3 regions of the Psychrobacillus sp. NPDC096389 genome follow, and region 2 is predicted to be linked to each of the others. Evidence: riboswitches for the same ligand, from Rfam matches in the RefSeq annotation. Region 2 holds a riboswitch; each other region holds the start of a gene.
What was found. Region 2 has a riboswitch for thiamine pyrophosphate ahead of ACIQ38_RS00910 (acetylornithine deacetylase). Riboswitches for the same ligand answer to the same signal wherever they lie in the genome.
Positions count from the first base shown of each region.

Region 1 (10,405 bases), on a different contig from region 2:
GCTTATTTTTCAATATGGAATGTTTGGAAAAGATGAAATCTCTTACTTCTCTTTGTCCGATTTGGATACGGGTGCGAACAAATTTATAAAAGTAGTGGTAGAAGGTAGTTTTATGCCGATTTTTACATTTTTATTTGGATATTCACTTATCAAATTAGTGGAATCTTTAAGGAAAAAAGAAGTTAGGGTGAGATGGCATTTAGTTAGACGGTTTATCTTCCTTATAATCATTGGTATTTTACATGGAACGTTTTTGTGGGAAGGAGACATTTTAGCTTTTTATGGATTTATGGGATTCTTTTTATTAATGTTTATAAACAGAAAGAAAAAGACCTTGGTTATTTGGGGAATTGTTCTATTTGTATTAACAAGTGCAATGGGCTATGGCGTATTGGAAGAAACAAAGGAAGAAGTAGAGAATTTATCTTCTTATATCTTTAAGACAAATGACGTGTATACAAATGGCACGTATACAGAAATAATGGATCATCGTAATAATGAGATGCCTCCTATATATAGTGATGAACTCGTTCTATTTTTCATTTTAATTTTTTCTCCAATTCTAACTGCTCCACTATTTTTATTTGGAATGGCAGCGGCAAAAGCTAATTTGTTTACTAGACCTAGTTTGGAACAAAAAAGGTATAAAATAGGAACTATACTATTACCTATGGGACTTGTGTTAAAAGGTGTTAGTATTCTACTACAAGAAAATGCTTGGTCTGGGATTTTATTAAATGTTGGAGCCCAGTTCCTATCGATTGGATATATATCGCTATTTGCGCTTCTATTTGTTTCATTCGCCCATTCAAAGGTATTTCTTGCGTTCGAAAGTGTTGGAAAGCTTTCTCTTACGAACTATATCATGCAAAGTGTTGTATGTACGACCATTTTTTATGGCTATGGTTTAGGATTGTTCGGGAACCTTGGAATGTTAAACGGTATCATTTTAGGCCTTCTAATTTTTTTATTACAATGTATTTGTAGTTCACTATATTTGAAAAAAATACGACGAGGTCCACTGGAGTTATTATTGAGGATTGGTACAAATTTTTCTTGGAACGGTACAGTGAGAAAGAGAAAAACAAAATATAAAAAACTAAAGAAAATAGATTTTGAAAACACCTTGGGTTAATTTGGACCAAGGTGTTTTTCCAGCTGGATATTCCGATTTAAGTCCACTCTAATATCTCAATTCGATTACCAAATGGATCATTTAAATATATTCGATTTGCCCCCGGTAAATCGGTATCAACGATGTAACTAACTTCGTTTTCAGTTAAATGTGTTTTCAGCGCTTCTAAGTTTTCTATTTGAAAAGCTGGATGTGCTTTTTTAGCGGGTGCAAATGGTTCTTCAATGCCGATATGAATTTGATAATTTGCAAATGTGAACCAAACGCCGCCTTTTTTTCTTAATGTTTCTGGCTTTTCGATTTCTTGAAAACCTAGTATTTCACCAAAAAACTGTCTTGCAAGTGCCTCGGAACCTTTAGGAGCTGCTAATTGAACATGATCGATTGATTTAAAAATAAATGACATGATAAATCCCCCTTGTTTTGTTCTAGCTTAAGCGTAACCTAAAATGGGTCATTTGGAAATTTTATTATAATTATAGATTGGCATAAATAAAACTGATGGGCAGGTGCATTTCTAGTTTTATAATGCTTTTAATTTCCAGTACCTGTAGCTTTCTTTTACATTAAAAGGTAAAGGGCAACTAATGGTGCTGCAAGAGCAACCAATTAAGAAGCGTAAGCAACTAAATCTAGACTGAAAGCAACCAATTCAACATTGAAAGCAACTAAAAAAATCTCCACCTCTAAACAAGGTGGAAACCATCTACATTTTCAACACTATTTTATTCACCGTATTCCGATTCCGTGCAGTAGACGCCATACCAAGCTTTCTTTCAAAAAAAGCATTCGTAAACTTCGTCTGATGATAGTTTTTCGACAAGCTAATGATGACATTTCGACCATTCCAAACAACAAATTCATCATCTACTAAACTATCTAATAATGCTTGCTGCTCATCTGAAATGTCCTGTGCTAAAAACATGACATACACTTGATCCTTTAAAAAAATCGGATGCTGTTGAATCTCTTCTAATTCTTCTTTCGAACGAACGGTAACTGGAATGTCAAAGCCATATGTTTCGCGAAGCGTATGCTCAAGATGCAGAACATCATAAACAGCATTGTCAAAAACGACATTTCCAGTTTGTATATACGTTCGTACATTTTCATAACCTATCTCTTCAAACAGAGCCTTCAAAGATTTCATATCAACCTTATTTTTAGCACCCAGATTGATCCCACGAAGTAACGCAACAAAAGACATACTTCTCACCCCTTAGTTAATATATCTACTTCTATATTAACTAAGCCATAGTCTATTCGTACAGCTTAAAACTAACACGAACAAAAACAAAATTACCAACACGACATCTACTTTCCCGATGGAGATTATTCGAAAATAACTACTTCTCCGTTCGCCAGTAAAGCCCCTTGCTTCCATTGCAAAAGCAGCACGTTCGGCTTTCCTTACAGCACCTGCAAGCATAGGAATCAACACAAGCCTGACACCAAACAATCGCTGCAACACATTTTTTTCTTCGCCAGCTCCTCTTAGTCGATGGGCTTGCCCGATTTGTATGAATTCATCTTTCAATACGGGCAAAAACTGATAACCGACCATCACACCATATGCAATTTTAGGAGACAGCTTTAATTGCTGCATTAAACTTAAAATGAATGTTACAGGATTCGTTGTCAAAGCAAATAATAAAGATAAGCTAGAAAATGCTAAAACACGAAAACTCAACGAAAGCGCATATTCCAACTGTACTTCTGTAATATGCAAATTCCAGAGAGACCACACAATAGGTCCTGACCTGTCTTCCGCAAAAACAAGCGTCGTCCAAAAGTAACCGAAAGCCGTCACAAAAAATGGCAGCATAAACAATAACCATTTTTTCCAGCTAATTCGACTAAAGAAAACTTGCAACACTAACACACTAATCCAAAATACAAATGGCGTCCAAGGATCAAAGAAGAAAGCCATCGTAAACATACAAACGGTAATCGCCAAAAACTTCACAGAAGGATTCATTCTATGCAAAGCATTTTTCACGAAGCATCACCTCTTTAGGAGGGAGCAAATGATGGTCCGACAACAATTGTGCATCACTCCACACAATTTCCGCTTCAAATTTCCCAGTCAAATGTCCATCATTCATTAATAAAAGCGAATCCGCCAAACAGTAAGCAAATTCCATATCATGTGTAACAATTAAAAACGTTGTACCTTCCCGTGCTCGCTCATCAATCAATTGAAATAGCTCCGATAAAGCTTTTGCATCCTGCCCAGAAGTCGGCTCATCCATTAAAATAACTTCTCGACCGTCCGAAAGCATGGCAGCAATCGCCACTCGCCGCTTTTGTCCATGACTTACCGCAAAAGGATGGGAATCTGCAATAGGGAGTAGCTGCAATCTAGCAATCATTTCTTCTGTATTGTTTCCACCGCCAAATCCGACTTCATCGCGGACATTTTTAGTGAGGAATAAAAACTCAGGGGACTGAGGAACATATCCTAACAACTTAGGTTCTACAGTCCCACTAAAAGGAACTAGCTGGCATAATGCTTTCAACAAAGTCGATTTCCCACTACCATTTGGACCGGCAAGTATAGCAATCTCTCCCTGATTTATCGAAAAAGTAGTTTCTTGCAAAAAAGATTTAGTTTGCACTTTACTAGCAACTAACGATGTGTTTGAAAGTTTACTGCTTTTCCTTTTTTTAAAAGCAGGAGTTACTTCCTTTTTATTCAATGAAATACTTCTTTCAAAAAAATCTCCCCATAAATCGAGGCGATGCTCAATAGCAACTATTGTTATCACGCGTTTTTGTTGTAATTCATCTAACCACTCCACATATTTTTTAGCAGTAAATGGGTCTAAATGAGAGAGTGGTTCATCTAATAACAAAACTTCCGGTTCCATAATAAGTGCACATGCAGTAGCAATTTGCTGTTTTTGGCCGCCGGAAAGTTTTTGGATAACAGCATATCGAAACTCTGATAAATTAGTGAGGTCTAGCACTTCACGAATCCTTTTTTCCATTTCCTCTCGCTTCACATGTAAGTTTTCCAATGTAAAGGCAAGCTCTTCTTCGACAGTTTGCATACAAAACTGAGCATCGGGATCTTGAAAAACGGTTGCAACTCGATGATTTATTTCCCCGGGAATAAAAGATAGGCTATCTTTCCCAAAAAGTTTTATCGAGCCACTCATCACACCATCGCAATTATCTGGATACAATCGATTGCATAAATAGAGTAAAGTAGTTTTTCCGCACCCACTTGGACCAGTAATAACTACTCGTTCGCCGCGCTTCACGGTAAACGAAAGATCTTCCAATATCCAGTTTTCCTCATCTGGATAACGAAAACTCACTTTGTCAAAACGAATAACGTCATGCACGTGCCTCACCTTTTCTCGAACGGGCTATCGCATATCCACGGAGGGAACCAGTTGCTAATAATCCATCTGCCACTGCTTTTCCTCCTATACCAGCAATCATCGCACCACTTGCTATACGAATTCCTAGCATTAACGCTACATAGCCCGTGCTATATACAGCAAATCCACCTAAAAAGTATCCATACACAAAACTAAATACAGAAGATCCAACACCCGCTAACATCAATACCCATAGATCAAATCGTTTATAGCGAGTCGCTGCAAATACTGCTTCTGCTCCTAAACCCTGAATAACTCCTGAAAGTATAAGGCGTGGTCCAACTGCATTTCCTAGTAAAACTTCAATGGCAGCAGCAATTGTTTCTGAAACTACTGCAGCACCTGGCTTACGAATAATGTACATACAAATAATTGAAACGATAAACCAAATCCCAAAAATCCATTCATAGGCAATCGGACCGATAAATCCTGACCAAATATTGCCGACATGTACAAACAATAAATACACAATTCCAAACACGACTGCAAATAAAGACATCAATACAATCTCTTTTAACTTCCAAGATTTCAACATATTATTGACCTCCATGCGAAGGACTATTAATACTCATCGAAACTGTCATGACTAAATGTTTATGTTCTTCAGAACGAGCATGTGTAAATGTCTCCTCATAAAAAGCAAAGACATCATGAATATCTCCGTGAATCCCGCTTGCATAATGCATGGATTCATTGAAAACTCCACGCTCTTTAGCGCGATCAACTTCTCGGTAAATGACATCCATATAATTCGGATTATTCATCGGGTATAAAGCAAATTGAGAAGAGACGTATTGCTTGGTCGTATCCGTATTGGCAACGTCATCTCTTTTATCTAAATATGCATCTCCTGCAGTATCCCCAGGACAACCAGCAGAAAAAGTTCCTGATAAAGCAACATGTACACCAGTTTTAGCAGCGTGAAGCGTTAATGCTTTTGCAACATTAAATACATGCACTTGTTTCCCACGAATGACCGTCGACACATCATCTGTATGCATCCACACATTCGACGTGTCTGTTTCCTGAAGTGCTCCTTTAATCACTGAAATAAAATCGTTGGTCATCGGATGTAGCGAAAAACGAAATCCGACGATAGGGCTTAAACCGCATTGCATAATAAAAAAACCTCCCGATAAATTTTCATAAAAAAAGACCACATCCGTGAAGATGCAGCCACTTATCCAATATGAAAAATTCGGAAAGTCACCGCACTTCCCCACGCAGGTATTATCCTGATCGAGTTATAAGGGATCGGAGCAAATGCTCGCATCTCAGCCATAATGGGCACCCCTAGTGCGAAAAACGGTATGTAGTTTTTTAAATGTGCCCCCAGTATACCTTATGAAAATAGTAAAGTAAATATAGTTGAAAAATTTAACTAACTCGTCCATGCTTAAATTATTAAGATCTTTGGAGGTAAAAGGTTTGAAAAAATTATTTATAACTCGAAAATTACCAGATGAAATAGTAAATCCATTAAAAGAAAAATTCGACGTACAAATGTGGCATAGCGAAGAAATTCAAATGACATATGAGGAACTAAAAGCAGAAGCAAAAGATGCACACGCACTTTGGACAATGCTTTCAGATAAAGTAGACAGAGAACTGATGGAAAGTCTGCCAAATTTAAAAGTAGTTAGTAACTTAGCGGTTGGCTACAATAATATTGATGTGGAAGCGGCAAAAGAGCGTGGGATCGTCGTTACAAATACACCAGGAGTTCTAACCGAAACGACTGCGGATCTGACATTTGCATTACTTTTGGCAACTGCTCGACGCGTTACAGAAGCAGAGCGTGATCTTCGTGATGGAAAGTGGAAATCATGGACGCCAATGGGGCTCACGGGGATGGATGTTTTTGGTGCAACGATTGGAATTGTTGGCATGGGACGCATTGGTGAAGCAGTAGCAAGACGTGCTAATGGGTTTGACATGAAAGTTCTATACCATAATCGCACTCGCAAAATTGAGGCGGAAGAAGAATTTGGTTTTTCGTATGTAGAACTAGACACACTTCTACAAGAATCGGATTTTGTCGTTCTACTAACTCCATTAACACCTGAAACGAGAGGGTTGATTGGGGAACGCGAGCTAGGGCTGATGAAAGAAACTGCAGCAATTATTAACGTAGCTCGTGGTGGAATTATTGACGAGAAAGCACTTTACGAAGCGCTAACAACGGATAAAATCTGGGCTGCTGGACTTGATGTGTTCGAAGTAGAACCTGTGCCAATGGATCATCCATTACTTACCTTACCAAATGTAACAGTACTACCTCATATAGGAAGTGCAAGTATTCGTACGCGAATGGCTATGATGCAGTTGAATGCCCAAGCTATTGAAGCCGTATTAGAAGGACAAGAACCGGAAAATCGAGTAGTTTAATGAGTAGGCAGTTTGGAATCAACAAGAATTTGATTCCAGGCTGTCTATTTTATCGTTTATAGAAGCATTCTATATAATTTCTACTAAAGCATCTAAAGGCCTAAAGAAAATGAATGATATAGCATAATAAATCCCACTAAAAACGTTCTATATAACTAAAAAACTAATTCTAATTATTCATAATAATTAAATTTAATTTCACTTTTCAGGCTATTCAATTTGCAATGAGTCTTCAAGTCTAGTAACATAAACAGTTATAAATTAGACGTTCCAGTAAATTGGTAATATTGGAGGGTAATAATTTATAAGTTTTGTGTGTTTAAACTTATGTATTTAGGGTAATGAAAGGAGGATAGAGCAATGCGTCTAATTTAAAATAGAGAGAATAGGGGTAAAATTTTATGAGAAAATTGATGTTGTTCATTTCACTCTGCGCAATTTTAGTTCTAGCCGCGTGTAGTGAAGAAGTAAGTACAGATAGTATTAAGACGATTAAGTTTGCCGATGCAGGGTGGGATAGTATTCGTGTCCATAATAGCATTGCGCAGTTAATCGTAGAAGAAGGTTATGGCTATGAGACAGAGGTTACAAGTGGAACAACTGCTACTACAATGCAGGCACTTGAACAAGGAGACATTAATGTCTACATGGAAATCTGGTCAGATAATATTAAAGAAGTTTATGAAAAAGCAATAGATAGCGGGAATATCATTAAAGTAGCGACAAATTATAATGATAACTCACAAGGATTATATGTTCCAACTTACGTGATAGAAGGAGATGCAGAACGAGGTATTGAGCCTGTTGCACCAGATTTAAAAACGGTTCAAGACTTAGAGAAGTATCCAGAGATTTTCCAAGATCCCGAAGATAAAAGCAAAGGACGTATTGTCGGAGCACCATCTAGTTGGGTAGTAAGTGAACACTTGGAGACGAAACTTGAAACATATGGCCTTGACGAGCAATATAACTATTTAGCCCCCGGTTCTGACTCAGCGATCGTTGCAGATTTAGCTGGAGCCTACAAAAAAGGAGAACCATGGGTAGGATATTATTGGTCACCAACATGGGTTACAGCAAGCTATGATTTAACTTTACTTGAAGATAATCCTTATGACGAAGCAGTTTGGAAAGAGTCAAAAGGAACTGAATTCCCTCCGAACGACGTAGTCATTGCCGTTCATAAAAACTTACCAACACAAGCAAAAGATGTAGTTGATTTTTTAAGTAAATATTCCACAAGTAATGCATTAACAGAAGAAGCACTGGATTATATGAATGAAAATGAAGCAAATCCGGAAGAAGCCGCACAGTGGTGGATGAAAGAACATGAAGATATTTGGACAACTTGGGTGTCTGAAGAAGTTGCCGAAAAAGTAAAAGCAGCTTTGAAATAAAAATTCATGATCAAAGTAGTTTAACCAAGAAAAGTGAGGTGAATGCGGCTGTTCTATTGATACAGTTCGCTATTTATGACGGAATTTCCTAATGTTCGAATACCAATTGGAGATGGTGTAGAAAAGTTTATTGACTTTTTAGCATTACATTTAGATGCATTTTTTGATTTCATTTTTGTTATTTCCTCTACGTTAATCAAGGGGCTAGAGACAGGACTTCTAGCTATTCCTTGGTGGTTATTTATCCTTATCATCTTTTTATTAGGATGGTATTTTACTAACTTGTATGGGGGACTTCTTTTTTCCCTTTTCATTTTCCTAATCGGTACATTTGATCTGTGGCCGGAAACGATGACCACTATTTCGATTGTATTAATCTCCGTAGTATTATCTCTAGTAATCGGAATTCCTCTAGGTATTGGGATGGCATTTAGTAAAATAATGTCGACTATTATGCGACCGATACTCGATGCAATGCAGACGATGCCAAGTTTTGTTTATTTAATTCCTGTTATATTCTTCTTCCCATTAGGGAATGTGCCCGCAGTTATTGCGACAATTATTTACGCATTGCCTCCGGTTATCCGATTGACCGAACTAGGAATTCGTAATGTAGATGAGGAAGTAGTCGAATCTGCACAATCTTTCGGTTCATCAACGAGCCAAATGCTTATGAAAGTACAATTACCACAAGCATTGCCTACCATTATGGCCGGTATTAACCAAACAACAATGATGGCACTGGCTATGGCAGTTGTCGGGTCGATGGTTGGTGCGCAAGGTCTCGGAGAAAGAGTACTGTATGCGATAAATCGGATTGATATTTCCCTTGGTTTTGAAGCAGGCATAAGTATCGTTTTCTTAGCGATTATTATTGACCGAATTAGCGGAGGAATTGCAAAGCGCCTTCAGAAACATAGGAGGGAAGCAGCATGACGGTAAAGTTGAAACTAGAAAACGTATCAAAAATCTTCGGTCCGAGACCTAAAAAAATTATACCAATGGTTGAAAATGGCGTGGCTAAAGAAGAAATTCTCGCCAAAACGGGACATACAGTAGGTGTTTATAATGCTTCTATGGAAATTATGGAAGGCGAAACATTCGTTATTATGGGGCTTTCGGGAAGCGGAAAATCTACCTTAATACGCTGTTTAAATTTATTGAATCGTCCCACATCAGGTGCCATTTATGTCGATGGGGAAAATGTTGTAGATTACAATAAAAACCAACTGAAATATTATCGACAGAAAAAAATTGCGATGGTATTCCAACACTTCGGGCTGTTTAGCCATCGAACCGTTCTTGAAAATATCGAATATGGGCTTGAAGTACGAGGCATGTCTAAAGCAGAACGCCAAGCAATTGCACAAAAACATTTAGAAACGGTAGGTCTAAAAGGGTATGAAAACCAATATCCAGATGAGCTTTCAGGAGGGATGCGCCAGCGTGTAGGTATTGCCAGGGCGTTAGCAAATGATCCCGACATTTTGCTTATGGATGAACCTTTCAGTGCACTCGACCCGCTCATCCGACGAGAAATGCAGCTTGAGCTATTAGATATACAAAACCGATTGCAAAAAACAATTATTTTCATCACCCATGATGTCAACGAAGCATTTAAAATAGGAGATCGTGTAGCAGTGATGAAAAACGGGAAAGTAGAGCAAATCGGTACGCCCGAAGAAATTTTAGATAAACCAGCAAGTAACTATATTTCGGAGTTTATCCGGGATATTGATCGTTCTAAAATATTGCAAGCGGAACATATTATGACAAAACCTTATGGCCTAGTATCATTGAAAGATGGTTTAAATGTGGCTACTCAAGTAATGCGTGAGAACGGAATATCCAGTGCATTTGTAACCGATCGTAAACGCCAAATACAAGGAATTGTTACAATTGACCAAGCGATTGATGGGCTGAAACAAAAAAAGACGTTACAAGAAGTAATGTCAACAGAAGTAAAAACTGTTCGACCGGATGAATATGTGCAAGATATTATTCCTTATGTACTCGATTCCAAATATCCAATTGTCGTTACCGATGAAGAGTTAACGATTAAAGGAATAATATTACGAGTGCATGTATTAGCTAGT
Region 1 covers NZ_JBIWFB010000006.1:157,087-167,491, forward strand. Annotated here, with positions in the region: gene ACIQ38_RS15705 (DUF418 domain-containing protein) at 1-1,135, shown strand, start outside; gene ACIQ38_RS15710 (VOC family protein) at 1,173-1,541, opposite strand; gene ACIQ38_RS15715 (DUF1697 domain-containing protein) at 1,842-2,342, opposite strand; gene ACIQ38_RS15720 (energy-coupling factor transporter transmembrane component T family protein) at 2,379-3,134, opposite strand; gene ACIQ38_RS15725 (ABC transporter ATP-binding protein) at 3,115-4,485, opposite strand; gene ACIQ38_RS15730 (ECF transporter S component) at 4,478-5,056, opposite strand; gene ACIQ38_RS15735 (YkoF family thiamine/hydroxymethylpyrimidine-binding protein) at 5,061-5,642, opposite strand; TPP riboswitch at 5,724-5,829, opposite strand; gene ACIQ38_RS15740 (2-hydroxyacid dehydrogenase) at 5,917-6,912, shown strand; gene ACIQ38_RS15745 (ABC transporter substrate-binding protein) at 7,314-8,309, shown strand; gene ACIQ38_RS15750 (ABC transporter permease) at 8,385-9,245, shown strand; gene ACIQ38_RS15755 (quaternary amine ABC transporter ATP-binding protein) at 9,242-10,405, shown strand, end outside.
Region 1: another riboswitch for thiamine pyrophosphate. It lies ahead of ACIQ38_RS15735 (YkoF family thiamine/hydroxymethylpyrimidine-binding protein); the one in region 2 lies ahead of ACIQ38_RS00910 (acetylornithine deacetylase).

Region 2 (10,405 bases):
ATAGTTTAAAGTATACGGAAGATGGCGGCGAAATTACTATTTCCTCTTTCGAATCCTCGCAAGAAAAGCAACTCATTATTCGAGACAACGGAATAGGTATTAGTCAAAAAGATTTGCCGAGAATTTATAATCGAGGATTTACTGGAGAGACTGGGCGTACTTATACGAAGTCAACTGGGATGGGGTTATATTTAGCCCAACAGTTAAGTAATAAATTAGGGCATTATATTAGTTGCACTTCCGAAGTAGGGGAGTTCAGCCAATTTATCATTCACTTCCCGATAGATAGTGATCCGTATTTAAGACTTCAAAAAACACACGCTGAGTAACTTAACTCAATGTGTGTTTTTTTCACTGATAATTTTATAGTAAATAGATGTTGATGATAAGTAAAAGATTATATACGTGACTACGTATAATCCCATAACGGAAAAAATAATTGTAGTTAAGGATGGTAAATCTTTTATTAATACGATAACTGTGTAGTATAAAAGAAACCAGCTGTGTATCAATCCAAGTATTAAAGGTGGTAAAAATACAAAAAGCAATTGTTTACGAATGATTTTCTTCATTTCTTTGTCACCAACACCAATTTTTCGTAAAATGGCATAGTGCTCTTTCTCTTCTGTCGCTTCGCGTAGTTGCTTAAAGTAAATGACACTTCCTAAAGCAAATAGTGCAATAACTGCAAAAAACGCAACAGAGAACAATAATAAGGAAGACGACTCTGTATCAACAGAATACATATCGATAAAGGCAGAATAGTATGCACCTTCTGTTTGCATAACGATATCGTATATTTTTCGAGATACATCATTCGATGTTTTCGGATCTTTAATTTGATAAATTTCATAGGAAGAAAGTGGGTGATCCTCTTTTAAAGAATCAAAAACTTCGTCTGAAATAACGAGTACAGAAGGTTGAGGGGCGGTATTTCCACCGGGACTCGTCGGAATGCTTAACAATGGATATCGAATCTTTTCGATTACATGAAATGTATTGTCTTCTAAAATAGTAATTTCGGGAAGAGGACTTTTATATTTTGTCGGTTCATCTATTCCTCTAGTTAAAACAATTGCTTCGTCACCTTCTAAATCTACTTTGTCACCAACTTTACGTAAATCAACGATCGCATTTAATTGTGACTCGGAGAAAATGTAAAACTCTTCGGTGTAATATGCGGGATGACTCATAAAAATTTCTCTGTTAGGTATACTTTCTGTTTGAATTCCTGTTATTGTTTCATGTTCTATTATTGGATGGGAATCATTTATAATTTGTTCAATTTGTTTTTGTGTTTCATCATCTTGTGTTGAAAAGGCAAGATGATTTGGAAATTCTTTTTTGACAACATCCTCTTTCACTGCGTAATCTACAGCGATAAATCCGACTGTAAAGATGACAATAGCACTGATGAGAGAATTAAAGGTAAAGTTTACTGTATTTCCTCGAATAGAAAAACGAAGGGAGGAAATCCATAACATTTTATTCCCGTGAAAGTAATTTTTACTTTGACTCATTTTTTGTAATATCCAACCAGAAAACTGACGGAAAAACAAATACGTTCCAACAATCAATGCTACGCTTGTAGCAATTAATGTCTCATTAAAGTAATTACTCCATAAATTTGTATCTCCTGCTAATGTAATTGTGTAGTAGGAAGCTCCGATTAGTAGGATAGACAATATCGCCAACACAAACGAAAATTTAAGTGGTTTGTCCATTTTTTCTTTTGCATGAAATAATTCAACAAGCTGCACTCTACGAACATTAAAATAACTTTGAACGGTAATAATGCCTATTAGTAAAGTGAATAACAGAATAGTGGAGACGATTGCTTCAAGTGGAAATGCAAAAGAAATGTCGTCATTATAGTGCATTAAATTCATTAATACCATACCGAAAAATTTCGATAGTAATCCGCCAATTAATATACCGCCGGATACAGAAATGGCGCTTAAGAATAATGTTTCAAAAAACACCATCATCGCAACTTGTCTTTCTTTCATCCCATAAAGTAAATACATACCAAATTCTTTTTTTCGTTGCTTCATAAAAAAGGAGTTAGCATACAAAATAAAGAATACGATAAACAAAAAGACGATAATCGAAGCGATTAAAATGATCATTTCGTAGTTTTCTTTATTTTGAATTGCAGCAACTACGTCTTCGTTATACATTAAACCAGAAAAGGTAAAGTAAATGACAACCCCGATAAGCATGGATATAAAGTAAATCGTATACAAACGGAAATTCCGCTTCATATTTCTCCAAGATAAATCAAGTAAACTCATCGTCGGTCGCCCCCTAAGGCACTTTGAATCGTTAGGATGCGGTCAAAGAATTCTTTTTCCGATTGATCCCCTTTAAACATTTCATTGACAATTTTGCCGTCGCGCAAGAATATTACTCGCTGACAGTAGCTAGCTGCATAAGGGTCATGTGTGATCATCATGACGGTTGTTTTGAATGTATTATTGAGCATTTGAATTTGTTCTAGCAACTGGGTTGCCGATCTAGAATCGAGTGCACCAGTAGGCTCATCGGCAAACACAATTGCTGGATTGGTAATAAGTGCTCGAGCTGCAGCTGTGCGCTGTTTTTGCCCACCTGAAATTTCAGCTGGATATTGATGTAATATGGATTCAATATTTAATGCTTCCATTAATTTCGCCAATCGTTGTTCCATCTCAAGGACAGGAGTTTTTTGTAAGGAAAGTGGAAGCAGAATATTTTCTTTTACTGTTAAAGTATCAAGCAGGTTATAATCTTGAAATATAAATCCCATCCGTTTTTGGCGGAATTCTCGTAAATCTTTCTTTTTTAAATCTAAAAGCGATTTTCCCTCGATCCAAACATCTCCACCGTTAAAGCTATCAATGGTTGAAAGAGTATTCATTAATGTCGTTTTCCCAGAACCAGATGGCCCCATTATTGCAGTGAATTCTCCTTGTTCCATTGTCAAATCAATATTTTTTAAGACTTGTGTTTTTCCATATGATTTCGATAAGTTCTTTGTTTGTATAATTTTTGTCATTATTTCGTCCTCCTTCACCACCATACTATACGAATTAATTTGCTCGCCAACCATAGAAATACCAGTGTCTAATGTGACATTTTTGTCATACTGAATGGAGAATCAGGCAGTTTCATATTTGGTGAAATATAGGAAAAGGCGTAATGAATGAAACGTTAATTATTTACTTTTCAAGCACTAATAATTGTTCCTTCATGTCTAAGCCACCACGATACCCAGCCAGTTTTCCGCTTTTAGCGATCACTCGGTGACAAGGCACAGTAATTAATACAGGGTTGGCTCCAATAGCGGTTCCGACTGCACGTACAGATTGTGGCTTTTTTATCCGTTCTGCAATATCTGTATATGAAACTGTTTGTCCATATGGAATTTCTTGTAATGCATTCCAAACGGATTGTTGAAAAGCAGTACCATGAAGATCTAGAGAAAATGTAAATTCTTTTCGTCGTCCTTCGATAAAAGCAATTAATTCATCCGCATATGGCTGCATAACTACTTTCTCTTCTAGAAGATGATAATGGGGGAGACGTTTCTTTACCCATACACCGAGTTCCTCGAATGGAGCATTTTGGGAACTGACATAACATAATCCTTTTACCGTTGCCGCAATATATATCTTCCATTGTTTATGATTTAACAATATCCAATAGACAGGATGTTCATTGTTTTTTTTCATTATTCTGTTCCTCCAATACTATTTTTTGATATTGTTTTGGCGTAAAGCCTGTTTTATTTTTGAATAAAGTGATGAAATAGGATGTATTTGAAAATCCAACTTCTAAACCAATTTTCGCAATAGACTTTTCTACATTTTGGAGTTTTTTCATGGCATTAAGGATTCTTATGTGCTGAATATATTCCATAGGAGTTTGCCCGACGATTCGTTTAAAGGTTCGTTGTAAGTGATAGGGACTGCCATGGCACATGTCTGCTAAAATTTCCAATGACAATGGGTTGTGATAATTTGCATTTATATATTGTTTAATTTGGTCGATCCATTCTTCATCCGGTAAACGTATACCACCCGGTTTACAGCGTTTGCAAGGACGAAAACCATTAGCTATTGCTTCTTCCACATCATTAAAAATACGGATATTTTCTTTCTTTGGATCTCTTGATTTACAAGAAGGTCTGCAACAAATACCTGTAGAAGTTACTGCATATATAAAAAGGTCATCGTAGGACTTATCGTTATGTGTAATGGCTTGCCATCTTTCTTCAGTCAATTGGATATCATCTTGATTGTTCTGCATGGAATCACCCCTTTTCTATGTTTAGTATACTCGCATTCATGGCATAATTAGCCTTCTTAAGTATGTAAAAGCAAGAAAACGAAATTTAAATGACTCTAATAGGATAAAAAAGACGTTTAACGAAATATTCTTGTAATTAATTTTATTTATGATACGATTTAGTTGCGTTTATAATTAAATAGATGACTGCTAGGGGAGCCTGTTTTAGGCTGAGACACATCTTGTATGTAAACCCTTTGAACCTGATCTAGTTAATACTAGCGGAGGGAAGCAGCTGGACCCCTACTGTCGTATATTTAGTTTAATTATGTAGAAAACAGCCGCTTTCCGTTTATGGAGAGCGGTTTTTTGTTTTCAAAAATTTAACTAGGAAGGGGAAAAGAAATGGAGAAGGAAATAGAAAATCGAATAAATAAAGCAGTTGATGAGCGTAAAGAAGAATTATTTCAATTACTCGGAAATTTAGTTAGTTTTCCGACAGTTAGTCCCCCAGCTAGAAATACAAGTGAAGTGCAAAACTATATTGCAAACTTTTTAGAGAAACACCAATTGGAGACGGATAGTTGGGATGTGTTTCCGAAAGATCCGAACGTAGTAGGGATAAAAAGAGGAACAGATAGTTTGCATTATCAGAGCTTAATCATAAACGGACATATCGACGTTGCAGAAGTCGGAGATGAAAGCGAGTGGACCGTGCCAGTATTCAAGCTCACCAAAAAAGATGGATATGTATTTGGCAGAGGAACCTCTGACATGAAAGGAGCGGTAGCCGCAACATTGTTTGCTATAAAACTATTAAAAGAGCTAAATATTGAAATAAAAGGAGACCTCCAAATACAGTCTGTTATTGGAGAAGAAGCGGGAGAGGCGGGAACACTGTCTTGTATAGAGAGAGGATACACGGCTGATTTTGCACTAGTAGTAGATGGAAGTAATCGTCAAATTCACGGTCAAGGTGGAGTGATAACAGGGTGGATAACGATTAAAAGTAAAGAAGTTTTCCATGATGCAATGAGGATGAAAATGTTGCATGCAGGAGGGTTGATCCAAGGTGCAAGTGCCATAGAAAAAATGATGAAAATAATTGCAGGCCTTCAAGATTTGGAAAGACATTGGGCGGTGACAAAACAATATCCTGGATTTGCCCCTGGAACAAACACGATTAATCCTGCGGTTATAGAAGGTGGCAGACATGCCGCTTTTATAGCAGATGAATGCAGACTATGGATTACCGTACATTTTTATCCGAATGAAACATATGAATCAGTTACTACAGAAATAGAAGATCATTTAAACCGAGTTGCGATGGCTGATCCTTGGTTAAGGGAAAATCCTCTTCGATATCGCTGGGGTGGAAAATCAATGATTGAAGAACGTGGCGAAATATTTCCTGCATTAAAAATGGATGCGGAACACCCAGCGGTTCAATTACTGGCAGATTGTCATCAGCAAATAGAGAAAAAACCGGTCGAAATTGGAATGTCCAAATCCGTAACTGATGCAGGTTGGCTAGGACAAGCAGGAATACCAACTGTTATTTATGGTCCAGGAAAACTAGAAGAAGCACATTCTGTAGATGAAAAACTAAATATAGAGGAATTACTTTCATTTACTAAAACATTGTTGTTATTTATTTATCAATGGTGTAACACAAAAAAATAAAAAAACTATTATTCTGGGAGGTAAGTCGTATGAATGCTACTAAAAAATTTAGCGATCGATTACTTGAAAATGTAAAACCAATTTGGGATAAAAATCATCAACATCCATTTGTACAGGAGTTAGGAAAAGGAATATTGGCGGAAGAAAAATTTATCCATTATATGAAGCAGGATTATGTCTATCTATTAGACTATTCCAAGTTATTTGCAGTAGGAGTTCAAAAATCACTCGATTTAGAAATGATGACAAACTTTTCGAAAACGCTACATGATACCCTGCATTTCGAAATGGATTTACATCGTGCTTTTGCTGCAGAGTTTGGTATTTCTAAGGAGGAGTTGGAAGCTACTAAGCCAACCCCTACAAATCTGGCATACACACGCTATATGTTAAATGTTGCGCAAAACGGTTCACTAGTGGAATTAGTTTCCTGTTTGCTTCCATGTGCATGGGATTACTGGGAGATAGGGAAATTATTGCGCACACAATATGGTAATAACTTGTCCACAAACAAATATGCCAAATGGATTGAAACATATGATTCCGATGAATTCGCGGCAGGTGCCAAGTGGTTAATACAGCTGATGGATCAGTTAACAGATGGTAAGCCTGAATGGGAACTTGCTCTTATTGAAGAACATTTCCAAATGACATCGAAGTTTGAATATTTGTTTTGGGACATGAACTACCAACTAGAAGAATGGCCAATCTAACTTGATTCAGCAAAAAGATGGCTGAATCAAGTTAAGCCTCCGGCGGATGTCACAGATTTTGAAGGGAGTTAATTGCGCGAGCGCAATTCAAAATCTGGACGCAATTATGCCGAGGCATAATTGATTTTAGGAGTGAAATGTATGAATAAAACAAGAAAGCTAACATTGACATCGCTCATTATTGCCATAACGACCATTTCTAGTCATCTCATTTTTATACCAGTTGGTTTTGCAAAGATTTTCCCAATCCAACATTTCGCAAATGTCCTGTTAGCTGTTTTATTAGGTCCATGGTATGCGGTCGGAGGAGCACTGATCGTTTCTACTTTACGAAATCTGTTAGGTACAGGATCTATTTTTGCTTATCCCGGAAGTGTTATTGGAGCTTTTTTAGCTAGTTACTTTTATCTGAAAACCAAGAAACTTGGATTTGCATTTGTCGGAGAAGTGATTGGTACGGGAATCCTCGGCGCTATTGCAACTTATCCAATTGGAGTTCTCCTATTTGGAAAAGAGTTAACAGTATTTGGGTTTGTGCCAGCCTTTATGTTTAGTTCGTTTACAGGAGCGATGCTAGCATTTGGTTTGTTAAAAGTGATGATGAAAAACAAAGTAATTGGAGGACTAGTAAATGAAAACAGTACTTACAATAGCAGGATCTGACTCAGGTGGAGGAGCAGGTATCCAAGCAGATATTAAAGCAATTTCTGCGAACGGTGCATTTGGTATGTCGGTGATTACTGCAGTAACTGCCCAAAATACGAAGGAGGTACGCTCTGTTCAACAAATTGATTTGAACATTATTCGAGATCAGATAGAAACGGTATTTGATGATATTCGAGTAGATGCAGTGAAAATTGGGATGCTCGGAAATGTTGAAACAGTTCATGTAGTAGCAGAAACATTAAAGAAATATAAACCGAAGTGGATCGTCGTGGATCCTGTAATGATTTCAAAAGGTGGCCATCATCTTTTGAAGGAATCTGCAGTGGAAGCTTTAAAGAAAGAACTACTTCCTCTTTCATCCATCATTACACCAAATATTCCAGAAGCAGAAGTTTTGATAGGAAGAACGCTCCAAACGGAAGAGGAAATGTATAAAGCTTGCGAGCAAATAATGGAAATGGGGGTCGAAGCTGTATTGATAAAAGGTGGCCATTTAATCGGTCCTCCAAATGATCTTTTTTACAATGGAGAAGAATTCCATTGGTTAAAAGCTAAACGAATTGATACGAAAAATACCCATGGTACAGGGTGCACATTGTCCTCTGCACTTGCAACAAACCTGGCTAAAGGTTCGACTTTGTTTGAAGCAGTGACATTAGCGAAACAGTATATAACGACTGCGATTACGCATAGTTTTCCTTTAGGTTCAGGACATGGACCGACACATCATTTTTATGATTTATACGAGAGTTCGAAATTGGGAATGAAATAGATAGGAGAATACTAAATGAATAAAAAAGTAGTAGGTGATCTTTTTACGCTTGTCCGCAAAGGGAACCCGCTCGTTCACCATATAACAAATGCAGTTACAATCAATGATTGTGCCAATGTAACCCTTGCAATCGGGGCTTCGCCTGTAATGGCAACAAGTGTAGAAGAAGTAGAGGAAATGGTGCAATTAGCAAACGCATTAGTACTGAATATAGGGACGATTCAATCGGAAACTTTTTCTGCAATGATACTTGCTGGGAAAGCGGCAAACGAGAAAGGAATACCCGTCATATTTGATCCAGTGGGTGTAGGAGCTACAACTTTTCGAAAAAAATTAGCAGCCGAACTATTGGAAAAGGTAAGGGTAACAATTATTAGAGGAAATGCAAGTGAGATAAATTCTTTAGTTGGTGGAAAAGGGAAAACACGAGGTGTAGATTCAACGGATAACTCTTTAGAAGCGAAAGAACTTGCTATAAAAGCTGCAAATCTTTTTTCTTGTGTAGTGGTAGTCAGTGGAAAAGTCGATGTTGTATCCGATGGAAAAGAAATTGTTCAAATTGAAAATGGGGATACTTGGTTAACTAAAGTAACAGGTACAGGATGCATGACAACTTCTTTAATAGGTAGCTTTGCAGGAACGACAAATGATTATTTTTCTGCAAGTATCGCGGGCATGTCAGCTATGAGTCTAGCAGGAGAAAGAGCGAAAAGGAACCTTCCTGAAGGTGCAGGAATTGGTCACTTTAAAGTGAAATTGATGGATGAGATTTTTCATTTGGATGGATATATATGGGGAAAAGAGGTTTCTATTGTTGAATCTTAATATGACTTTGAATTTAGTAACGGAAGAATCGGTTCCGGTTGATTCGTTATTAACAATTGTAGAACAAGCCATTAAAGGAGGAGTGACGATTGTACAGCTCCGTGAAAAAAATAGTTCTGGTAAGGAGTTTTATGAGAAGGCAAAGGCACTAAAGGAGCTGTTAGATGCTTATAATGTCCCGTTAATTATAAATGACCGAATAGACATAGCAATCGCAGTAAATGCAGCTGGCGTACATGTAGGACAGTCTGATTTACCTCTTGCTATTGTAAAAGAAATCGTACCTAGCTCTTTTATTGTGGGTGTATCTGCAGGGACATTAGAAGAAGCGATGAATGCTGAAAGAGATGGGGCCACTTATATCGGAGTAGGTTCTGTTTTTCCTACAGGTACAAAAGGGGATGCTAAGCTTTTACCGCACGGAGTACTGGAAGAAATTACGAGAACAGTTTCAATTCCTGTCGTGGCGATTGGTGGTATTACTTTAGAAAATATTGATACATTGCAATACAAAGGAATTGCTGGCGTTGCGGTAGTATCAGCGATAATGAAAGCCAATAACCCTTCTTTTGTAGCTCAAAAGTTTATAGAAAAGCTTAACAGTAGTATAAAAGAGGAAGTCCTAGAACTGTAAGCTTTGATATTTCATAGATACGAAAATGTTTGTTTGAGTAGCGGACATCTTAAGTGTAATCTTTTATGTTTGATTTACTAATTAGACTCATGTAGATTGAGGTATATTAAAGAATCATTCAAACACTTACAAGTAGACGAACAAATATAAATAAATGAAAAGGGAGACTTGAAATGGCTTATTTATTACAAGTAGATTTTAAAATGGAAGGTCCATATGGAGAAGAAATGTCAAAAGGTTTTGTAGAATTAGCACAAAGCATTAATGATGAACCAGGTGTGATTTGGAAAATTTGGACGGAGGATGCAGCAGCAAAAGAAGCTGGAGGTATCTATCTATTCGAAACAAAAGAAACTGCCCAAACCTATTTAGAAATGCACTCAGCTCGATTAACGTCTTTTGGTATTCAAGATATTCGTGGCAAGATTTTTAAGATTAATGAACCATTATCTATGATTAACCATGGTCCTATAGAAAAATAAGGAACAAAACAAAAGGTCTTTCATAAATTTTTAAAAAAGTAATTACCTTGCTAACCTAGACGTTAGAGGAGGGTGATTACTTTTTTTATGATTTAAAGGATAATCATTGCGATTATTACGCCAAATTTTAAAAATAAAACTTCCTACTTTACATACCCCTAATAGGTATGTTAAAGTGAATTCAAGATAGGAGGTTAAAGTAATGGAAAACTTGGTGAATGAAGTAACTTGCAATACAGAAAATGTTACCTCGTGCCGAAAAAGTCATCATCCTGAACATGTAAAAAAGAATTTAACGTCTAGATTAAATCGAATCGAAGGTCAAATTCGTGGTATCAAAGGAATGATAGACAAAGACGTC
Region 2 covers NZ_JBIWFB010000001.1:183,887-194,291, forward strand. Annotated here, with positions in the region: gene ACIQ38_RS00885 (sensor histidine kinase) at 1-329, shown strand, start outside; gene ACIQ38_RS00890 (FtsX-like permease family protein) at 336-2,294, opposite strand; gene ACIQ38_RS00895 (ABC transporter ATP-binding protein) at 2,291-3,037, opposite strand; gene ACIQ38_RS00900 (methylated-DNA--[protein]-cysteine S-methyltransferase) at 3,201-3,713, opposite strand; gene ACIQ38_RS00905 (bifunctional transcriptional activator/DNA repair enzyme AdaA) at 3,697-4,290, opposite strand; TPP riboswitch at 4,472-4,576, shown strand; gene ACIQ38_RS00910 (acetylornithine deacetylase) at 4,675-5,952, shown strand; gene tenA (thiaminase II) at 5,982-6,665, shown strand; gene thiW (energy coupling factor transporter S component ThiW) at 6,807-7,328, shown strand; gene thiD (bifunctional hydroxymethylpyrimidine kinase/phosphomethylpyrimidine kinase) at 7,297-8,103, shown strand; gene thiM (hydroxyethylthiazole kinase) at 8,119-8,928, shown strand; gene thiE (thiamine phosphate synthase) at 8,915-9,562, shown strand; gene ACIQ38_RS00940 (monooxygenase) at 9,736-10,044, shown strand; gene ACIQ38_RS00945 (metal-sensitive transcriptional regulator) at 10,247-10,405, shown strand, end outside.

Region 3 (10,405 bases), on a different contig from region 2:
ATTATCAAATAACGAAGTATTTTTTAGATCATCGTGAAAAATTTTTAGAGGAATTGTTAGCGGGTGAATAAATGAATGTTATTATAGCTTACTTGGACGATATGTTCTTTTTTATTTGTATAGCACTTCCTATTGTGATTATTTGGCGTATTGCTCGTTGGAAGAAAAGAGGATTTAATGTAAAGGAAAGTTTGCATGAAATCGGATTTCTTCTGTTTATTTGTGTACTTATCGGATTATTTTCGCAAACTATTATTCCGAAATCAGGAGTGGAGCAAGCATATGTAACGGGAGTAAACTTACAAATGTTCCGTGTTGTCAAAGAAACGTATAATGCGATTGTTTATTTAGGATTTTGGCAACCTTTTTATATTAACTTTCTTGGAAATATTATTCTCTTTATGCCTATCGGTTTCTTATTGCCGCTGCTTTATAGAAGGATGGTATATTTTCCGAATACAGTGATCATTGGTTTATGCATTTCGCTTTTTATTGAGATTACACAAATCCCCCAAAATAGGAGTAGCGATGTGGACGATCTTTGGTTGAATACATTAGGGGCTTTTTTAGGGTACATATGTTATTTGTTCGTCCATCGACGGTTTCCGATTTTCGCAAAAGCGTTTAAAAAATAGTTTAAAGTTTTCCTAAATGGGTAAAGATACAATGTATTAACTATGCAAGGAGACAACTATGAACATGCAAATGAAAGAATCAAAAATGGAAGAAAAACGAGATAATATGATTGAGGATTTAGTGAAGAAAGGCGTATTTAAAATTGATGGAAGACAATTATACCAACTAAATTATTATGAATTAATGAAAGAATATATAGCAGAAGAAGAAAGTTAAAAAGTGCCGATATAAAAGGCACTTTTTTATTGCTTATAAAATCTATAGAAAGTCTCTTTTTAGGGAAAATGCGTCTTAGTATGCTCAATTGTATTTCCGCTGGGCAAGTGACGAGCCGCTATGTCGCTAACGCACTTGCAGGGTCTCGCACCTACGAGCAAAATGCCAAAGAATGGCTAAGGGCAATTAAAAAGCTATTGAAAGCAACTAATTTCAGTATGAAAGCAATTAAAATCAGCACGAGAGCAACTAAATTGCCGATGAAAGCAACTAATTCTTACAATAGCAAGTTTACTTGTATTGAGATGGCTATGATTTCGACATATTAGAGGAATAATAAGCCTAAAAGCCAGCCGATTTTGCCTGGCCTACATCTGCTCGACTAGTGTGTCGTGTTCAAAGGCAAGATTGTCTCAATCAACCATTTATTGTTAATTTCGGACACTGCTAAGTAAGTATTTTCCATTAATTTTCGCAGCAGGGCGGCGACTCCGAAGGAGGCCAACAGGAGGTTGGTCACAAAGGCATTGCCACACGATGTGGCGTTCTTAGCCTTTGTTCCTCTGCCTGAGTAAGATGAGACTTCCCAACGTACGCGCGTAGGCGCGGCGGTGAAGGCTCATCACTCCCCCCCCGGAAAGCGTCCGTCCTGCTGCGAAAATCCCTGCGGACACTTCATACAACTCACTACGACACATTCTCCCTATATTGTGTAAAATACCCTTTTTCGGTAGTAGCGGCAAACAGGACATATTTAAAGTCCATTTACACTTTATTAGTGAATTCTTTCAATTCCGAAACGCTAATTGCCGATAATAAAAATGTGGTACACTTGAATCAAACATAGATAAGGTGGAATAAAACTTGACTTTTTTACAAAATTTAAATAAACCATTACAAGAAAAATGGGAGAAAGCAAATTTCGCATTTGAGATGCCAATACAAACAAAACTAATCCCGCATATGTTGGATGGTTCAGATATAGTAGCAGAATCTCCAACAGGAACAGGGAAAACATTAGCGTATGTAATACCGCTTTTACAAAAAGTAGATCCTACCAAGAAACAAGTACAAGCATTAGTCGTTGTTCCTTCTCAAGAACTTGGCATGCAGATTATTGAAGTTTTTCGGGAATGGATTGCAGGTACTGACATTACCGTTGCCCAACTAATCGGTGGAGCCAATATTCAAAGACAAATAGACACACTGAAAAAGAAGCCGACAATTGTCGTAGGAACACCAGGGCGACTGCAAGAACTTGTAAAAACAAAAAAACTTAAAATGCATGAAATTAATACAATTGTATTAGATGAAGGGGACCAACTGTTAAGTAGGGAACACCGCACGACTGTCAAAGGTTTAATCGATGCAACTGTAGAAAGACAACTCGTTGTTACATCTGCCACGATTACCGATGAAATTGAACTAGTAGCAGAACGAATGATGGATAATCCTATTCGTATTCAAGTTGCAGCAGAAGAAATTCCTGCAAAAGGAGAAGTCATCCACAGTTTTGTTAAAACAGAGACTCGTGATAAAACAGATTTTTTAAGAAGACTTTCGCATATAAAAGGAATGAAAGGACTTGCATTTGTAAATAGTTTAGACCAGTTACTAATGAAAGATTCCAAATTGACCTATAGAGATGCACCAATCGTCTCACTTCATTCAGAAATGAAAAAAGAAGAACGTAAAAAAGCATTAGACGATTTTAAAAATGGTAAAGTTAGCATATTAATAGCGACAGATGTTGCCGCACGCGGTCTAGATATTTCTGGATTAACTCATGTTATCCATGTAGATGTTCCCCATTCAATCGAACAATATTTACATCGTTCTGGACGCACTGGTCGCGCAGGAAAAGATGGGGAAGTATTGACTTTATTAACTTATTCAGATGAAAAAACATATAAAAAATGGACTAAAGAACTTCCGAGCAAACCAGTTCAAAAAATCTGGCACCGCGGTGCATTAATAGAAGGCAACTCTAAAACTGTAGAGAAAAAGGGGAAATAAAAATGAATTTCCAACAAAAACTAGAAGAATACGCTGAGCTAGTTGTAAAAGTTGGCTTAAACATTCAAAAGGACCAGCCTTTATTAATTGGGACAACAACAGATACAATCAATTTTACAAGACTTATCGTAAAAAAAGCTTATGAAGCAGGGGCAAAACGAGTAGACGTAAACTATACGGATGAAGTAAACGCTCGTGCTTTTTACGATTTAGCCCCAGATGATGCATTTCATGAATATCCGAAATGGTTGGCAATGCAACGAGATGAGTTAATCGAAAACAAAGGTGCATTATTATGGATTGATGCAGACAACCCAGACTTGTTAGAAGGCGTGTCAGTTGACCGAATTTCTAATTTTCAAAAGGCAGCGGGAAAGGCATTAGAAAACTATCGAAAAGCAGTGATGAATGATGTCATAACTTGGTCCATCGTTGCGATTCCATCTGAAAAATGGGCTGCTAAAGTATTCCCGGAATTAGATGCTGATCAGCAAATGGAAGCATTATGGGATCTCATTTTTAAAGTAGTAAGAATTGGGGAAGGCACCGCGGTACAAAAATGGAAAGAGCATATCGAAAACTTAGAAAGTCGTGCCGCACTTTTAAATGTAAAGCGTTTTAAAAAGCTTCATTACAAAGCAGAAGGAACCGATATCCAAGTTGAGCTACCAAAAGACCATATATGGTTAACAGGGGCTAGTAAAAATGCGCAGGATGTTCCTTATATTGCTAATATGCCGACGGAAGAAGTATATACAGCTCCGCTAAAAACTGGTGTAAATGGTTATGTGAAAAATAAGAAACCCCTTGTATATCAAGGAAATATCGTGGATGATTTTACGTTAACTTTTGAAAATGGTGCCATTACAAAAATAGAGGCATCAATTGGTAAAGAACTTTTACACGAATTGACACAAACTGATAATGGTGCTAATTATTTAGGAGAAATTGCATTAGTTCCGCATGAATCTCCTATATCCGCATCGAATGTATTGTTCTTCAACACATTATTTGATGAAAATGCATCGAATCATTTTGCGATTGGCGAAGCATATCCAACTTGTGTGGAGGGAGCTCGCGGATTATCTCATGAAGAACTAGAACAAATCGGTCTTAATACGTCGATTGTCCATGAAGATTTTATGATTGGTAGCGCTGATATGGATATTATGGGTGAACTAGAAGATGGCACAATGGAGCCTATTTTCCGAAAAGGTACATGGGCATTTTAAGGAGTGGAACATTGCATGAGGAAATGGTTTATTACAATCGTTTTTTTACTGCTTCCTTTTTCGACTTTATCAGTTGAAGCAAAAAGCTCGGAAGTGTATATTGCAATCGGTGATTCATTGGCCGCTGGGCAAACGCCAAATCGTGCAATAGATGCTGGCTATGCAGATTTAATCGCCGGGGAATTGAAACGGTCACGCTCGCTTGCTTTTTATTCGAAAGAATTAGCTTTTCCAGGTTTTACTACTGCGGATGTGTTATCGACGGTGCAAACGGAAGAAGCAAAAGCATTACTAAAAAATGCGACGCTCGTTACAATTTCTGCTGGGGCAAATGATTTATTACGACTTGTGCAAGCAAACCCATCAAATGGATCGCTTTCGTATCAACAAATTCCAGCCGATTTTGCATTAAATAATGTAAGGAAAAACATCAGCGAAATTATAAAAGAAGTGAAAGAAGCTGCTCCGAAAGCAAAAGTTTATGTAATGGGATATTACTTTGCTTACCCACATGTACATGAATCGCAAAAACAAGGTGTTCAAAAAGAATTAAATACATTGCATACAATATTAAAAGAGCAAGCAGAAGAAAATGGGGCTATATTTGTATCCGTAGAAGAAGCATTTGCACCTCAAGCAAAAGAACTTATTCCGAATCCAGCAGATGTGCATCCTTCGATGGAAGGATATAGACTAATGGCAAACGCATTTTTGGCACAATATAATAAACGCTTGCAAGTGCAACCAAACGAGCTACCAATTCCAAATCCTTTAACATTTGAAGAGATTTTAAATAGCCAAAAAGAAGCCGCAACATCGCCAGTTTCCAAAGTAGAAGGTCTGGATAATTATTTTTCGTTAACTGAGTTAAAGCCACTTATTTAAAAAGCTGTCTCCGAAAAAAAGGAGACAGCTTTTTATTATTTAGTCGATTTTTTAGCTTGTATTGCTTTTTTTACAATTGGAATGACGATTGGAGCTAATTTGATTGCAGTTTTTACGATAGATTTTACTTTCATCATGATCTCTCCCTGGCTGTTCTCTATGCTGTTTATATTCCCATTAAGAGTGAAGCATAAACATTATCTTAACACTCGGATGCCTTGTATAATATTCCATATTAAAACAATAATATAAACGATAGCATATAAAAGAATGAATAATAAAGGACCAGATGCCATCCAAAAAGAAGGTTGTTCAAAAGTCATGCTCATAGAATACGAAGCAGGGATGACCGTTGCAAAAATGATAATAAATAAAACAATCATTAATATGACTGGTATAATATGTGAAATTAATGACTTTTTTGCATGATACTTTACTTCTTTATCGTGCGAAACAAAAAAAACAATAATTGGAACAATGAATGGTGCAAATAATACACTAAAATAGGATAGAGCACTTAACATTTTACTATTATTCACTTATTGTATCTCCTTTTCATTTTAGTATCATTCCAAAATAAACGATACTAAAACTTGTTTGAATTGCTCTACAGATGAGATGGAAACATATTCTTTTTCCCCATGCCAATCCGCACCACTCGGTCCAAACTCAATGGCACCAGCTCCTTTTTCCGCATAAAAACGAGTATCAGCAGAGCCGTGTTGCCCAAATAAATTAGTTGGCTGCTTCGTTAAACTAGTTGTTATTTGTTGTAGTTTTTTTACATATTCATTATTTTCTTCTGTCGTTACGGCCGGAGCGGTGGAATGGATGATTACCTCGCTAGTTGGAAAGAGACTGCTAGCTGTATCATTTATTTCCTTAATAATATCTATTGCATGTTGCCCCGGAACAAAGCGAATATCGTAAGATAAAATACATTCGTCTGGTACAACATTGAATCTTTCGCCTGCATGTATTTTTGCCAAGTTTAAAGAAGGATAATCATAAAAGGCATTACTTGCTGTTAAAAAAGAAAGTTTGTGTATTTCTTGATCAAATAGGAATGCTTGCTCAATCGCATTTATCCCTTCCCATGGACGACTCCCATGACTAGATTTCCCTTTTAGGACCACATCTAACTGAACAATTCCTTTTGCTTGTAGTCCAATATGTAAATGGGTAGGTTCACCGCAAATGACAAAATCTCCATGAAAACCTTGATCGACTAGAAATTTCGAGGTGTCTCCAAACGTTTCTTCATCTGTCACAATATGCAACTGTACTTTTTGCCTTAGTTTTTGAGGAACTAATGAGAGCTCATAAAAAGCTTGCATCATAGCGGCTACTCCCGCTTTCATATCGGCAGAACCCCTTCCAAACAGCTTGTCGCCTTCTATAATAGGGATAAATTGTCCAGGATGACCTGGAACAACATCTACATGCCCATTCCATATAATACAATCGTTACCACTGCCTATTTCTGCAACTAGCATGAATTTGGCATCATGTTCATATACTATTGGAGTAATGCCACGTTCTTCGAGCCAAGATTTACAAAATAACAGCGCTTTGTTTGCACCTTCTAAATCATCACTTTTCATGCGAATTAAATCTTGCAATAACTCTATCATCTGAGTAACCCCTCCGTTATCTATTATTTCTATAAGTATACCAATGAAGGAAGAGGGGTTGCATTCCTTATTTTGTTGGGCTACAATGAATTCGAACTAAATAATTCATAACCACAAGGGGCGTCGCTTACGCGGCTGAGATTGTACCCTTCGAACCTGTAAGTTCAAGCTTGCGTAGGGATGTGGATGGAAACTGACAATCGCGCGATGTCTGGGTCTATCCCGGGCGTCGTTTTTTTGTGGGCAAAAAAGGGGAGTACAATGAGAAATCAACGTGTTTTATTATTAGTGGAGATAGCTATATTTGCAGCTTTAGGATATGTATTAGACCTGATTGGGTTTGGCATGCCACAAGGTGGATCAGTTACGTTTGTGCTTGTACCAGTTATTTTAATTGCTTTCAGACGTGGAGTTGTTGCTGGATTAATTACAGGATTTTTAATTGGTTTATTGCAAGTGGCAACAGGCAGTGCTTATTTCGCACCTTTATCATTTATATTTGTTATTTTTCAAGTAGGAATCGATTATTTTATCGCCTTTATGGTAGCAGGATTTGCTGGTTTCTTTAGACCTTCATTTATAAAAGCATTAGAAAACAAAGATACGAAGAAAATGATTACAGCAGTCATTGCTGGTACATTTGTTGCGGCATTTCTCCGTTACTTAGCACATGTAACGTCTGGTATTCTATTTTTTAGCGAATACGCTGGAGATCAAAATCCGATTTTATATTCGGTCATTTATAATTCTACTTATATGATACCAGTATTTTTAGTCGCAGCATTTATTTGTACGGTGTTGTTCGTAAAAGCACCACGCCTTTTACTGCCGAATAGAGTATAAATATGATATGATTATTGTACAGTTAATGGAGAAGGGATCTTATATAGATGATTGTACAAACAAATGAAGAGTTAGAAGCGTTAAAAAAAATCGGCCGAATTGTGGCAGAAGTACGCGATGCGATGCAGGCGGCAACAAAACCTGGTGTCACAACAAAAGAATTAGATGAAATTGCAGGCAAAATGTTCACAGAAACAGGTGCCATTTCAGGACCTAAAGGGGAGTATGATTTCCCAGGCTATACTTGTATAAGTGTAAACGAAGAAGTTGCTCATGGCATTCCTGGGTCACGTGTTATTCAAGAAGGAGACATGGTCAATATCGACGTGTCTGGTTCATATGATGGTTACTTTGCAGATACTGGTATTTCATTTGTTGTGGGAGACGGCTATCCAGAAAAAGAGAAGCTATGTGCAGTAGCGGAAAGTGCCTTCAACCGTGCAATGTTAAAAGTGAAGACAGGTGCTCGCTTAAATCAAATCGGTAAAGCAGTTGCAAGAGAAGCAAAAGACAATGGCCTACATGTTATTATGAATTTAACGGGACATGGAATTGGAAAATCTCTACATGAAGCACCACAGCATGTATTGAATTATTATGATGCATGGGATCCTACGATTTTAAAAGAAGGTATGGTGCTTGCAGTGGAGCCATTTATCTCGGCGAAAGCAGAGCATATTGTGGAGTCTGGAGATGGATGGACGTTCGTCACACCTGACAAATCATTGGTAGCTCAAATCGAACATACAATTGTTGTAACAAAAGAAGGTCCAATTCTTTTAACAAAATTAGATTAAAATAAGTAAAACGCCACCCGAAATTATTCCTTCGGTGGCGTTTTTTTAATGAAAAATATACCTACAACAAGCACACTGCTTAAAAAAATGGATGCAGTTGATATGAGTAACTCGTTAAACAGATGACGGCAGGCGAGTCCTAAAAAAGTCCAGATAAAAACAAGTACTATCGCCCGATCTGCAAAATGATATCTAAAATGGAGAGCGATAGCTGTAGCAATAGTTAAAAGAATAACTGTCCACAGCGACTTTGTAATTCCTAAACCGCTGAATTCATAAAAAGTCAAAAGATAATCCAGATTGATGAAGGTCATAATAAATGCCCAACCAAAATAAATAGAAATAGGTAATCTGCTCATCCAGTTAGGTTGTTTGACTGGATAAGTTGTATAAAGTAAAAATAAAGTCCCAAGTAAAAGAAGCATAGTAATTAGAGCATAATTAAACTGCTCAAAATGCCAAAAAAGAATCCATATACTATGTAAAATAGAAGTAATGACAAAGAGTAAAACCCGTTTTAAAGGGAGGTGTCGAGTAGCCTGATACTCTTTTATACTATTCCAAATCCAACTTGCCAATAAAAGATAAATAACAATCCAAATAAAAAATACATAATGGGCAGGTGTGAAAAATATAGGAAGTCTATTTAAAATACTTACAGTTGTTTGATCATTTATAGGAAGTACATTTGCAAGTATATGCACAGTGATTGTAGAGATTAAGCTTAAAATCAAAAGGATGATTTTGACCATTCGATCTCCTCCTTCTATATAGTAAGTATACCTTTGAAATAAACCTACGACAAATTACAATTATGAATATTATGTGACGAAAACTGCATAATCGGAAGTCAAAAACATGGTATACTAAATTTCTAAATATATTGTCATTATAGGGGGAAGATTTAAATGAATGCAGAAACTTATTCGGTTGTATGGGATTTAGACTCCTTTTTTGTAGGAGGAAGTAGTTCAACGGAACTTCGAAAGCACTTAGATGATGTAAAGAACAAATTGGTGGCCTTTGAAGGGGAACTAAAAAATTTTTCTACTCCATCATCGATTCAAGATGTAGATAAAATAGTACATACGATTGACAAATTGAAAGATATAGCAGTGAATTTATCTGAAGGGGGAGCGGTAATCGGCTGCTTGTTAGCACAAGATACGACGGATAAACAAGCTGCATTATTAGAAGGAGAAGTAGGGTCTCTTTATGCAAAACTGTCTTCCTCAACGCTTACGATCCAACAAATGCTAGGTCAGACTGAAGAATCCCTTTGGCAAGATTTGCTACAAACCAATGAACTCTCTACCTTTACATTTGTATTAAACGAATGGAGAGACGAAGCTAAGCGAATGCTCTCTGAAAAAGAAGAAGATATGATCACAACGCTGGGTGTTGATGGATATCATGCTTGGGGTCAATTATACGATTTACTAGTAGGTGATATGCGTATCAAAGTAACTATCGACGGAGTGGAAAAAGAGCTATCTGTTGGACAAGCGAATAATTTAAGCTCACACGAAGAGGCTGCTATTCGAAAACACTCCTTTGACGCGTTAGAGGCTGCTTGGACAGAGAAAGAAGACTTTTTCGCTAAAACATTAAACCATCTTGCAGGATTTCGACTAGCTGTATACGAAAAAAGAGGGTGGGATTCCGTTTTACAAGAACCTTTGCAAATTAATCGTATGAAACAACAGACACTAGACGCAATGTGGGGTGCTATTGCCAAAAATAAAGCACCATTCGTTGAATATTTAAATAGAAAATCGGCTATGCTAGGCGAAAAAAGAATGCACTGGTATGACTTGGATGCACCGGTAAGCGCTTCTACGGAAAAGATGGACTTTCAACAAGGTGCGGAGTTCATTTTGAAGCATTTCAAAGAATTCGGTCCTAAACTTGCAGCATTTTCAAGAAATGCTTTTGAAAAAGGATGGATTGAAGCAGAAGATCGTCCAAAAAAACGTCCAGGAGGCTTTTGTACAGGAATGCCAGTATCAGAAGAATCTCGTATTTTCATGACGTATAGTGGCTCTATGTCCAATGTTTCAACGCTTGCACATGAATTGGGACATGCTTTTCATTCATATGCTTTAAGACCAGTACATTGGATGAATCGTCAATACGCAATGGGAGT
Region 3 covers NZ_JBIWFB010000009.1:46,859-57,263, reverse strand. Annotated here, with positions in the region: gene ACIQ38_RS18615 (AAA family ATPase) at 1-71, shown strand, start outside; gene ACIQ38_RS18610 (VanZ family protein) at 72-635, shown strand; gene ACIQ38_RS18605 (Fur-regulated basic protein FbpA) at 694-852, shown strand; gene ACIQ38_RS18600 (hypothetical protein) at 933-1,181, shown strand; gene ACIQ38_RS18595 (DEAD/DEAH box helicase) at 1,717-2,868, shown strand; gene ACIQ38_RS18590 (aminopeptidase) at 2,871-4,100, shown strand; gene ACIQ38_RS18585 (SGNH/GDSL hydrolase family protein) at 4,116-4,985, shown strand; gene ACIQ38_RS18580 (magnetosome magnetite crystal formation protein family) at 5,183-5,509, opposite strand; gene ACIQ38_RS18575 (M20 family metallopeptidase) at 5,552-6,619, opposite strand; TPP riboswitch at 6,726-6,817, shown strand; gene thiT (energy-coupled thiamine transporter ThiT) at 6,881-7,462, shown strand; gene map (type I methionyl aminopeptidase) at 7,510-8,259, shown strand; gene ACIQ38_RS18560 (tryptophan-rich sensory protein) at 8,283-9,011, opposite strand; gene ACIQ38_RS18555 (M3 family oligoendopeptidase) at 9,168-10,405, shown strand, end outside.
Region 3: another riboswitch for thiamine pyrophosphate. It lies ahead of thiT (energy-coupled thiamine transporter ThiT); the one in region 2 lies ahead of ACIQ38_RS00910 (acetylornithine deacetylase).